DNA from 3 places in the Clostridium carnis genome. Region 1 is predicted to be linked to each of the others. Evidence: riboswitches for the same ligand, from Rfam matches in the RefSeq annotation. Region 1 holds a riboswitch; each other region holds the start of a gene.

Region 1 (4,316 bases):
ATATTAATTATATCATATATACGGAAAAATACGGAAGAACCAGCATTAACTTGACATTTATAATTCCCTTTTCATCACATAACTTTCTCAATATTACTCCTATATCAGTTTTTATTTTCCCATAAATTATTTGTCTTCTATACTTTGGTGCGAAAACTATATGATATTTACAGTTCCATTTACTATGTGCTAAATTACTATTATCTATATTGGATACCTCCTTGCATTATAGTTATGGTCGGTAAACCTACCATAATTTTACAATTGGTTTTTTTTATTTCTACTCACCGTTCGAAGCTTTCCAGAACCGCAGGTCTAACCTGTGGTATTCTAAATACAATAAAAAACCTCGACAACACATCTCTGTATTGTCGAGGTTTTCATGGTGGAGGCGACGGGTGTCGAACCCGTGTCCGAAAGCAGACCAGTTTGACTTTCTACGAGTGTAGTCTGTATATTAGAATTCGCTCCTTATGGCGCCTACAGACAGGCTCATAATTTGCTAGCTTCATAAATACCCCTTTAGCTCAAAGCTTTGCTAAACTTCGTTCCCCACTTCAATGACACCCGTTATCCAAGCCGTGGGAAGCCTGGGCGGATGAGTAGCTTATATTAAGCTGCTAATGCAAAATTGTCTTCTGCGTTTACATTTAGTGCATAACTGATTTACGAGGTGCCATGCTTGCCTCGACCCGCTTATCAAACCCATCTTACCCCCGTCGAAGCCAAAACGCCCCCAAGTTAAAATATAGGTTTAACGCAAATTTATTCAATTTTGTAATTTCTCTTGTGTAGTAATTATATATTATAAAATTTTTTCTGTCAACTTCTCAAACACTAGGAAATCCTTGAGAATTAAAGCTATTTCATCCTATTTTTTCTTACTTGAATTTTTCAAAAATATAGAAATAAAAAAGTAGATAATGAATTTGTAACTCTTAATTTACATATTCATATCTACTTTTTAATAGTTTTTAAATCTTCTATATTAGTTAGGTGTAATATAGAAGTATATGTATTTTTTACTTTCTTTTAACTAAAGATCTTATTGCATTTTCTAAACCTATAGTCATTGTATCAACTATTTTTTGAGTTGAACAACTTATATTAAGTATATATTTAGCATGTGTTAGTTGTTTTTCAACTTCTATAAAGCTCATTTGTGTATAATTTTCTTTTTTTAAACTTTCTGCTTTAGCTATTTGTTCTTCTAGCTTACTTTTATCTATTTTATATACTAATTGTGATATTATTATTGTAAATCCACGGTTTAAGTTAGCTACTTCTAAGGCTCCTACATTTATATCTTTATAAACTTCTGTTGATATTCTGAACATTTTTTCAAATGTATCCCAACTATTTTCTTCATACTCTTCTTTTATTTTAGTAGCTGCTACATTTAATAATAGCTTTAACTCCTTTTTCTCTTCTCTTTCAATTAATCCTTTAATTTTTAAATTTAACTCTTCATATACCTTATCAATTTCCACTTGTGATGATAGATTATTTTCTATTATAGCCATAGCTATATTTTTAATTTTTTCTAATTCTGTCCATGACTCTAAAGTATAGTTATAAATTATTAGTGACTTACTCCATGCTAATAACTTTTTAAGATTTGTATTATTTCCTATAACTAAACCTAAGTTTTCATCTTTCAATGATTCAGGTTTTATATCTTTGATTTGTTCTTTATTATTTTCATCCTCTAACATAGCTTTTACTTCTAATTTTATATTCATTTTTAATGCTTTACCTCCTGAAATTTATCTATAGATTTAGCAATAAATTTAATAAAAATAAAAAACTACCCTAGAGGGTAGTTGCTATCAAGAAGTACCTTTTTAAATTCAACTGATAACAAAAAGACATATACTGACTTTTTGGCAACTGGCTGGCATAGTTATCAACCTTAGCCCCTTTAGCTTTGCGTCTTTAGATTTCTCTAAATTTGCCTATTAAATTATATTTTATTATGCTAATAATCTATATTATAAGATAATAATACATTACAATATAATTCTTTAACAGTCCCTATTTTACAAATTATGGTCCCTATTTTATATTATTCTTTTAAATCTGCCGGAAACTTAATTCCAATTTGTAAGCGCGCTTCATCCATAATATCTATTACATCCTTTGAATTTTTCAAGGCTTTATCTAAATCTTCTTTACTATTTTCTTTAATTAATCTTATAAAATCTTCAACTTCATAACACATATTAGCTTCATTTTGCTTTATTGATAAATCTATTTTTTCACCAGTTCTTAAAATAAGCTCTATTTTGTTAAAGTTATTTATTTTTTCAATTATTATACTTCCATCTTCTCCTTGAATTTCTGATGGTAAATATGAATTACTAATTTTTGAGTATATTACAGTTGCATCCATATCATCATATCCAAATACAATACTACCTTCACCATCTACCCCTGACTTTAGCATAAGTCCTGTAGCTTTTATAGTATTGGGTTTACCAAATAAATTTACCATTGGTGCAATACAATAAACACCTATATCCATTAACCCACCATTAGAAAGTTCTGGCTTAAATGCATTTAATATTTCTCCTGCTTTATACTTATCATATCTTGAAGAATATTGACAAAAACTTGCAAAATATCTCCTTACTTTACCTATTTTATATAGATTATCTTTTATAACTTTAAAATTAGGAAGTGATGTTGTCTTCATAGCTTCCATTAAAACCATATTATTTTCTTTTGCTACATCTATCATTTTATTCACTTCATATGAATTAGAAGCAAAGGCTTTTTCACATAATACATGTTTTTTATTTTGTAAAAATAATATACTTTGTTCTGCATGCAATGCATTAGGAGAAGCTATATATACTGCATCAATTAAATTACTTTTTGCCATTTCCTCCAAATTAGTAAACACATTATATATTTCAAACTTTTCTGAAAATTCCTTTGCTCTTTCTTCAGTTCTTGAATAAACTGCTGATATTTTAACATTAGGCACCTCTCTAGCACCATTAATAAACCATTCAGTAATAAAATTAGTTCCTATTAGCCCAAACCTTATTTCTTTCATATAAATACCTCTCCTTTATCACAAAATTATTATTATAATATATTACTAATTATATCTTATTTAAGATTAACTTCTAACTATTTTATTTATATATTTTAATTTTATATTAATATTTTTTTATCGCTAATATTTAAAATTCTAATGCACATACTATTTTTATAATCATCTTAGAGGAGGAACTGCTATGAATTTAAGAAATAGAATATTTCCAAAAGTTCTTTTATCTCTTTTATACTTTTTATTACCCTCAATATTATTTATTAATCTTTTTAACTCAATTTCAAAAACAAAAAATATCCAAATGGTTCCTTCATATTTAGCTGAAGATAATCTAGAATTTGAAGAAACCTCTAATGTAGGTTCCTTTTTAACAGATGTTTCTGAAAATACATCTGATTCAATATTACCATTTATAAATGATTTATTTTCCACAAGAAACTCCTCTTTTTCAACTGGTAATGTTGAGAATTTATATAAGTACTATGATATTACTCAACTATATGGAAAATATTCTTTATCCCATGAATTCAAAAGAATATCTTATCTTAGAGATTGGGCAAGCGAAAGAGATGTTTCTTTTTCTAAAATAGAATCTTATCCTCATATTATTTCTTTAAAAAATAAAGATAACATTTATAAATTAACACTTCGTGAGGAATATAAATTTAGTTACTTTTATAATGATTTACCTAATATAAATAACGATTTTGGATTTTCTATTTTTCATACAATTGATCTTGAAAAACTTGGAAACTCTTACGCAATTATAAAAGATTATTATTTAGATTGTTTTCAAGAAGGCTTAAATGATTATAAATTTACACTAAAAGAAAAGGAGTTACCTATTACTAAGTTCAAAACATATGATATTAATTATAAATTTAAAAATAACTCATTAGAAAACAGTACTGATTATGATAGAAAATCAGCAGTTGAATATGCAAATAAATATTGTGGTATTTCTTTCGCAAATTCTACTGACTCTAGATATAACCCAAACTATTATACTTGTATTTCAAGTTGTGGTAACTGCACAAACTTTGTTTCCCAATGCTTATCTGATAATATAGCTGGTGGAAAGTTACCTCAAGATAATCTTTGGAATTATAATTATAATGAATCAAAAGGAGTTGTTGCTAGTGATGCTTGGGTTAGCTCAAGTAAGCTAGTTAATTACTTACTTGATAGTAAAAAAGGAAGTATTGTTTTAAGTGGTTCACTAGAAAATATTCTAAAGGCTTTAAATAGTGAGGAG
Region 2 (4,316 bases), 490 kb from region 1:
GATGATGAGAAGAATTAATCCATTAGCATTCAGTAATATATAAAATACAAAAGGAGAATAAAAAATGGCAGGAGTAGTATTAAAACATATACAAAAATCATATGAAAATGGTTTTAAAGCAGTTACAGATTTTAATTTAGATATTGAGGACAAGGAGTTTATAGTTTTTGTTGGACCATCAGGATGTGGTAAATCAACAACTTTAAGAATGATAGCTGGACTAGAAGAAATAACAGGTGGAGAATTATATATAGATAATAAGTTAGTAAATGATACTGCACCTAAAGATAGAGATATAGCAATGGTATTCCAAAACTATGCATTATATCCACATATGACAGTTTATGATAATATGGCATTTGGATTAAAATTAAGAAAAATGCCTAAACAAGAAATAGATGAAAAAGTTAGAGAAGCAGCTAAGGTACTTGATATAGAACATCTTTTAGACAGAAAGCCAAAGGCTTTATCAGGTGGTCAAAGACAAAGAGTTGCTATGGGAAGAGCTATAGTAAGAAATCCTAAAGTATTCTTAATGGATGAACCTTTATCAAACCTTGATGCTAAATTAAGAGTACAAATGAGAATAGAAATTTCTAAGTTATATAATAAATTAAATACAACATTTATATATGTAACTCATGACCAAACAGAAGCTATGACTTTAGGAACAAGAATAGTAGTAATGAAAGATGGGGTTATACAACAAGTAGCTTCACCGACTGAGATATATAATCATCCAGCAAATCTATTTGTTGCAGGATTTATAGGAAGTCCTCAAATGAATATGACATATGGAGAAACTTTAATTAAGGATAATAAGAATTATCTAAAGGTATTTGGAGAATTGCTAGAAATACCAGAAGATAAGGTTAAGATATTAAAAGAAAAGAATGCAGAAAAAATAGAAACTTTAGTTGGTATAAGACCTGAAAACATTATTCATGGAAAAGAAGCATTAGAAGCTTCAGGAGTTACTAGATTTAAAGGTGAAGTTGATATAATGGAAAATCTAGGGGCAGAAACTTATATCCATATTAAGAAAGATGGAGCTAATTTTATAATTAAGTCAAGATCTGGAGAAGGTTATAGAATTGGAGACGTTATAGAATTTGGATTTGATCAAAATAAGATACATGTATTTAATAAAGAAGATCAAGTTACAATATATTAAGATAGAGAAAAAATGCTAGGAATAACCTTAATGTCATTTTGTTAACGAAATGGCATTGGGATTTATCCTAGCTTTTTCTATTCATTAGAAAGTTATAGAAGTGGGTAAATTAAGGATAGCTTAATTGTGATTTTAAAACTAAAGATGTTTTTCAAAAGAATGAAATATAAAAGTTTAATTATAAATTAAATATAAATTATTAAAAAGATGAATTATTTAGGTTTAATTACCAATTTATTTGGTAAAACCTGCAAAAATATGTTGAAAGTTGACAAATTTCATGTAATAATACTATAGTATGAACAAAACCTATAATGTTAAATAGCACACTTATCGAAAGATAGGGTCGCAAAGCTATGAGTCTAAGGAAAATTTTATTTTTTATGATTGTCAGGCTGCCAAAGTATAGTTATAGATATAAGTCTATATTTTTTAAAATTTTGGTGTCTATATTATTTAGGCATTTTTTTATTTCTCTGAAATTTTCAGAGGTAAAAGTAAAGATTTAGTATGAAATTATTTATTTAGTAAGTATATAAAAAGGGATATATACTTAATTTTTTCTTATGTAAAATACTTTTGAGCTCTAGATAATGTATAGTTTAGTATTCCATTAGAGATAGCAATTATAAAGAGGCAGTAAAAATAAAAATCGTAAGGAGTAATAAATTGTAATGAAGGGAGGAAAAGGTTATTTTTTTACGATTTTAATAATCGCAATAATAGATGAGCAGAATAAATAATTTATTGAATGAAGTAGAAGAAATAATAAACAGAGGAATAACTGAGGATGGAGTAAGAGAGATTCTAGAAATATTAAAATGTCCTTTTCCCATAGAAATTTTAGAGGAAGCTAAGTTATATGGGGATTATTTGCCTAAAAATAAAGAGATATCATTTTCAAAAGAAAAAAGATATTTACATTTTTTATGGGATGTTTTAGATAAGTCACCAATGTGTCTTATAGCTAATTTTTCAATTCCTTTTAGAAGAATATTAGCAAAAAAATTATTTAAGTCTTGTGGTAGAAATCTTATAGTTGAAGAAAATGTACGTTTTAATGTACCAGATAATATTGAAATAGGTGATGATGTATTCTTAAATAGAGGAATATTTATAGATTCCAAAGGTGGATTGAAACTTGGGAATTCAGTAGTTGTTACTGAAGGTGTAACAATATTTACACATTCTCATTTAGAACATGATCATTCAATAAGAGGTTATAATCCTGTGATTTTAGAAGATTATTCTAAGGTATATTCAAATTCAACAATTTTACCTGGAGTAATAATTGGAAAACAATCTATAGTAGGTGCTTGTTCGTTAGTAGATAAAAATGTAGAAGAAAATTCTTTAGTAGCTGGAGTACCAGCTAAGAGAATAAGATGCAGAAAGAACTTTGATAGAAATGAACATGAGTTAAAGCATATATGGCTTACTGATGGAGATTTTCAAAAGATATAACTCACGACAAAATAAAATAATATTGTAGTAACGAATTAAGGGGTGACAAAATGAAAATATCTTTTAAATCTAAATTAATGGTAGTAATTTTACCATTAGTTATAGTTGGATTATTATCATTAACTGGAATAGCATATTTTAGTTTCAATAATATAATTGAAAAAGAATTAACACAAGCCATGTCAACAAGAACTTCAGAAGCTACTAACCATATTAATACTTGGTTAACGGGTAAGCTTGCAGAAGTTCAAGAAACTGTTAATAGTCCTATGGTAAAACGTGTTTTAGAAAAAAATCCAAGCTTAAATTTCGATGGAAATAGTGAATCTATAGCACTTATAGATGAACTTAATTTAGCACGTTGGAATTTTATTAAAAATACATATCCAGATCAATATGCGGCTTTACACATTGTAAATCCTTTAGAACAAAATGAATGGGGAAATCAAGATAATGCAGGTAAGTTAAAAGCACGTTATTATAATGTTCAAAAGGGAGCTTCAAGTACTTCTCCATGGGCTAAAGCAGGAGCAGCAGAAACTTTAGAAAGATTTGCAGCTAATGGTGGTGTTCCATATGATGTTATATTAAAACCATCATATTCAGAAGCTTATCACTCAAATATGGTATTAATGCTTGCATGGTTAAAAAATGAATCAGGAAAAACTATAGCAGGAGCAGCTGCAAGTTTAAAAATTGAGGCTATTCAAGAAATAGCTAGGAATATAAAGTATGGACAAAAGGGATACGGTATGCTAATTTCAGATGATGGAACATTTATAGTTCATCCAGATGAGAATTGGGCAATGAAAGAAAAGATTACTACTGTTAATGATTCTGAACTTACTGAACTTGGAGGGCTTATAGAAAAGAATAATCAAGGAGTATTCCGTTTTGGTACAGGTAAAGAAAAGAAAATAGCTTTTTATTCAAAAGCTCCAATAACAAATTGGACTGTAGTTAATGTAGTTTATGAAAGTGAATTATTTGATGAGTCTAATAAAATGTTAGCTATTATGTTAGCAATAGCTTCAGCAATTTCATTAATAGTAACAGCAACTATATACTTCGCATCAAGTTATCTTGTTAAACCATTAACTAAGCTTAGTAATTTTGCAGATACAGTATCTACTGGTGATTTAACAGGTGCTGTAGAGGTTAATTCAGAAGATGAAATTGGAAATTTAGCAAAAGCATTTAATAATACTGTTAAGGCATTAAGAGGATTATTAACTGATATTAATCAAGAGTCTAATAAAGTTAATACTTTATCAAAGGGACTAGCTAGATCTTGTGATGAATCTAGTAAAGCTACAGAAGAAGTTGCTAAAACAATTCAACACGTAGCAGAAAATACAACTCAACAAGCAGAACAAGTAGCTTTAGCTGTTGAAAAAACAGTAGAGATGCAAGAAGCAAGTAAAGCTGTTACTAGTAAGTGTAATTACATGCTTGAAACTGCAGAAGAATCACATAATATAAGTGCAGTTGCATTTAAAGCTGTTGATAAAGCAGTATATAGCATGAGGGTTATTGTTGAAAATAATGAAAAGAATTTAGAAGAAAGTAGAATATTACTTAATAAATCTTCTGAAATTGGTAAAATTATCGAAGTTATAACTAGTATAGCTGATCAAACTAATTTATTAGCTTTAAATGCAGCTATTGAAGCAGCACG
Region 3 (4,316 bases), 120 kb from region 1:
AAGTTGTCCAGTCTATAGCATCTCCCCCTGTACCAAATACCTTTCTCATTTGTGCAGAATATAGGTTATTTGTTACCTCACTATGTTCTGTCCAAGAGTTATTTATATTATGTCCCCATTCATGGAAAAATAGCCAATCATCATTTAACGCAAATGGTTTAACTATATGCTTAAATACACCTGTATCTCTTCTTGGTGCATTTTCGCCATTATATCCAGTATATCCCCAATCAGACCAACCATAAGGCCCCTTTGTAAATACTCTTGATGTAAATTTTACATTATATAAATCATTTCTTGGATCTGGATCATTTTCTACAAATCCACTAAACTTTTGGAATTCATGCCACATCTTCTCCCAATCATTCATTGTATCTGCTACAGTTTTTCCTGATGACTTAATTTCCTTAATTCCTTGTAATGCTCCTGCTGCACTTGTAGTTATTGTATTATTTTCCGAAATTAACTCTGTAACATTATATAAAATATCCTCTCTTAATCCATTAGCAAAATCATTATCATTTATACTTATTTTTTTAGTATATTCCTCTAACTCTCTTTCATATTCAGCTGGATCAGTTTTCCCATGATAATAAACAGGGAATTTTGTTCCACCTACTAGTCTTACCTTTGGTGCATAAGCTTGATCACTTGGTAAAGCTGGATTATAAATATATATTACAGCTGGACTCATATTACTAAATTCTGGTGCTTTAATAGTATTTAAACCAGGCTTTAATGTATAAAATCTTCTCCAATCATTTTTATCATTTGCAAGTTGTCCTAACAATAATTGTGGCATAACACCTTTTTCATCAGCATCTACATATAGCTTAATTGTTTCTCCTGGTGTAACATATTTTCCAAAAGTATCTAAAGAATAGGATGCTCTTGTTATTTGATGCTCCCTTGCTTCCTTTGAAACATCTCCCCTTTGAGATGCAGTTAAAATTAAAGCATCTTCATATTTATTAGGATTATTATATAAATCCTTTGCTTCTTGAATTATATTAATATATTTACTAGCTAAGGGATGATTATTAACCTCTTTTTCGAAATTTTCCAACAATTCAATGTTGTTATATTTATCACTTAACTTAACGTGTGTTCCATCAACAAAGATATTATTAATATTATCTTCTACAATATCTTCTTTAAAAAACATAAATTCATTAGCACTTGACCATGAATCATAACTTTCATCAAATACAAATTTAAGTCTTTTAAATTCTGTTTTATTAAATTTAAATTCGTATAATCCACTACCTTTTGTTGCTTGTCCTTTTCCTACTAATTTAAAATCATTTTCATCATCTGTTAAAGATGAGTATATAGAGAATTTATTTGCAAATCCTTTATTACCTGCATCTTTTCTAGCTCCATATACAATTCTATTTATAGTTTCAACATTTTCAAAAGTTACAATCACTTCATTTGTAAATGCAGAACTATTTGGTCTTCCCGTTTCCCAATGAGTTGATAAATTTCCATCAAATGCTTTGTTTAGTGTACTACTTGCATACACTCCCCCATTATTTGAATAAGATTTTATACCTGTTACTTTAAATGCTTTTTCATAATCATTATAGTTTTCTAATGATGTCATATTAAATTGGTTTACAGATACGTTGTACTCTGATTTTGTTCCTTCTTCAACTTTATCTTTGGACACCTCCGAGTTTGTATCCATAGCAAATGCTATGTTTGTTGGAATAACACTGGTTGCTAAAGTAGCTACAATAGTTAAAGCTATTATTTTCCTTTTATTCATACACTTCCTCCTAAATATTTTTAATTTTTAAATAGAATTCAAATTAAAAAATTTCTCCGAAGTAAATATAAGTTTTTATTAATTGATTAATAAAAAAGGCTACTCAAAAAGAGCAGCCTAATAAATGCAATTAATTACAAAAAGACTTGCGACTCTTCGGTAACTGGCTAGCATAGTTTAAAACCTTAGCCCCTATAGCTTTGCGTCACTAGATTTCTCTAGCTTTGCCTTTAAAACTTTTTTTATTCTCATTAACTATTTGCCTATATTATATACCATAAAATTACATACATTATATATTTTTAACAAAATTCACACTTTATTTACAAATTATCAAAATTTTATATAATTTAATCTTAAGTCTTGATTTTTTTATTAAATTCTAATTTTCTATTCCTAAAATATAGTAATACATCAATTGATACCATAATTACATTTATAACATATAAAAATATTACATTATCATAATTATATATTAGTTTATTTAGTATTCCTGATAAATATCCTATTATTAAAATAATCATAAACATAACACTTTTTCCATTTGTTGATTTAGATATTAATGACTTATAAATTGAAAACGGCCATGCTAATCCAAAACATAATAACATAATTACTTCATATATACTCATATCTAATTACTATACTCTCCTTTTAAAGTAAATTGATCAAGTATATGCCCATCCATTTTTCTATGTAATTCATTTAAGTAAAACCCATTTTCTAAATCAAGTATAGTGGTGTTAGTATAAAGTAGTGGACACATTAAGTCGAACTAAGTAAAATTATATTTAGTTAAGAAAGGATGTGTCCATTATGGGAAGTGGCAAAAGGTATGATCAAGAATATAAAAATATGATAGTAGATTTATTTAAATCAGGAATGAGCTTAGCAGAGCTAAGTAGCGAATATGGCATTGCAAAATCAACAATCAACGGCTGGGTTAAAGATGTAAAAGAAGTTAAAATAGATGAAAATGAATCTATGACACTTAAAGAAGTAAAGGCTTTAAAAAAGGAAATGGCAAGGATTAAAGAGGAAAATGAAATATTAAAAAAAGCTATGGCCATATTTGCAACAAGAAATTAAATCAAGTAATACTATTTATAGATAATAATAAAAACAATCATGATATTAAGACTATGTGTACCGTTCTAGGCGTAGCCAGAAGTACATATTATAAATCTTTTGATAAAATTAAATCTTCAAGAGCAATAGAAAATGATGCATTAAAAGCAGCGATTACAAGGATATATAAAGCTAATAAAGGGATATATGGTGCTCCTAGGATTCATCATATACTTGGTACAGAAGGCTTTAATGTGTCAATAAAGAGAGTTCAAAGAAAAATGACTGAACTTGGTCTTTGTGCAATAACTGTAAAAAAATATAAGCCTCATTCAAATAAGAAAGTAGCAGAAGATTTAGAAAACGTTTTAAATAGAGATTTTGCAACTACTTCTATTAATGAAAAATGGGTTGGCGATATTACATATATTCATACTATCAAAGATGGTTGGTGCTATTTAGCTTCAGTTCTTGATTTACATTCAAAAAAAATAATTGGCTACGCCTTCGGTAAAAGAATGACTAATGATTTAGTTATTAAAGCTTTAAAAAATGCCTACTACAGCCAAAATCCAGATAAAAATAAAAATTTAATATTTCATACAGATTTAGGCTCTCAATATACTAGTAATGATTTAAAAGAGCTATGTATACAGTTTAATATTATACAATCATTTAGTAAAAAAGGTTGTCCATATGATAATGCTTGTATAGAATCTTTTCATTCTTCAATAAAGAAGGAAGAAATCTATAGAAATACATACCGTACCTTCGAAGAAGCCAATATAGCTATATTTAAATATATTGAAGGCTGGTATAACAGAAAAAGGCTACACTCTTCTATTAATTACATGACTCCAAATCAATGTGAATTATTAGCTAGAGGTGTAGCATAAAAAAAGTTTGACTTTTTGTGTCCAAGATATTGACGTAAGACCATAGTATCAATTGCATAAACATGAATTTCATAAATATGTGGTGAATCTAGGGGTGCCATTCCACCATAATATGTACAAATTTCTTTATCCTTTTCCCCCCCTTGAATACTAATCCAACTATTAACTCCTTGAACAAAATCAAATGATAACTGACTTTCATTTTCTTTTAATTCACCTCTAGTAATATTGGCTACAATCCAGTGTATCCAAGAAAATCCTCCACTAACAGGAATAGCATCTTTATCCTCTATAACTATGGCATAAGAAACCGTATTTTCTGGAGCATCTTCGATTTTTAAAGGAATCGAACATGTTGGTATTCCATGATCATTTACTATACCTCTTTTCCCATACTTATCATTAATAATTCCGTCTACTATTCCACTACTTGTTACTTTCATTAACTCATCTCCTTTATATTTTAAAAGTTATGGTTAAATCATATATCTACATTATTAATTGTTCAATTACTTACTTTTTTGTATGTATTTTCATTTTAATAAGCAAAGTTTTCTTAATTCTTCTTCTTTACCATCTTC

What was found. A riboswitch is a leader RNA that binds a small molecule or an ion and turns the genes downstream of it on or off. The one in region 1 is predicted to bind cyclic di-GMP.
Region 2: another riboswitch for cyclic di-GMP. It lies ahead of ACYQ1T_RS04225 (acyltransferase); the one in region 1 lies ahead of ACYQ1T_RS02160 (hypothetical protein).
Region 3: another riboswitch for cyclic di-GMP. It lies ahead of ACYQ1T_RS02690 (NPCBM/NEW2 domain-containing protein); the one in region 1 lies ahead of ACYQ1T_RS02160 (hypothetical protein).

The regions. Positions count from the first base shown of each region.
Region 1 is NZ_BAAHYS010000001.1:424,552-428,867, forward strand. Features, by position in the region: partial or broken gene ACYQ1T_RS02150 (transposase) at 62-208, opposite strand; RNA gene ssrA (transfer-messenger RNA) at 384-738, opposite strand; gene ACYQ1T_RS02160 (hypothetical protein) at 1,023-1,742, opposite strand; cyclic di-GMP riboswitch class I at 1,883-1,966, opposite strand; gene ACYQ1T_RS02165 (Gfo/Idh/MocA family protein) at 2,066-3,061, opposite strand; gene ACYQ1T_RS02170 (amidase domain-containing protein) at 3,246-4,316, shown strand, end outside.
Region 2 is NZ_BAAHYS010000001.1:911,749-916,064, reverse strand. Features, by position in the region: gene ACYQ1T_RS04235 (DUF6106 family protein) at 1-43, shown strand, start outside; gene ACYQ1T_RS04230 (ABC transporter ATP-binding protein) at 65-1,174, shown strand; cyclic di-GMP riboswitch class I at 1,488-1,577, shown strand; gene ACYQ1T_RS04225 (acyltransferase) at 1,901-2,638, shown strand; gene ACYQ1T_RS04220 (methyl-accepting chemotaxis protein) at 2,689-4,316, shown strand, end outside.
Region 3 is NZ_BAAHYS010000001.1:543,587-547,902, forward strand. Features, by position in the region: gene ACYQ1T_RS02690 (NPCBM/NEW2 domain-containing protein) at 1-1,771, opposite strand, end outside; cyclic di-GMP riboswitch class I at 1,927-2,010, opposite strand; gene ACYQ1T_RS02695 (hypothetical protein) at 2,128-2,403, opposite strand; partial or broken gene ACYQ1T_RS02700 (IS3 family transposase) at 2,588-3,735, shown strand; gene ACYQ1T_RS02705 (YbhB/YbcL family Raf kinase inhibitor-like protein) at 3,702-4,178, opposite strand; gene ACYQ1T_RS02710 (winged helix-turn-helix transcriptional regulator) at 4,269-4,316, opposite strand, start outside.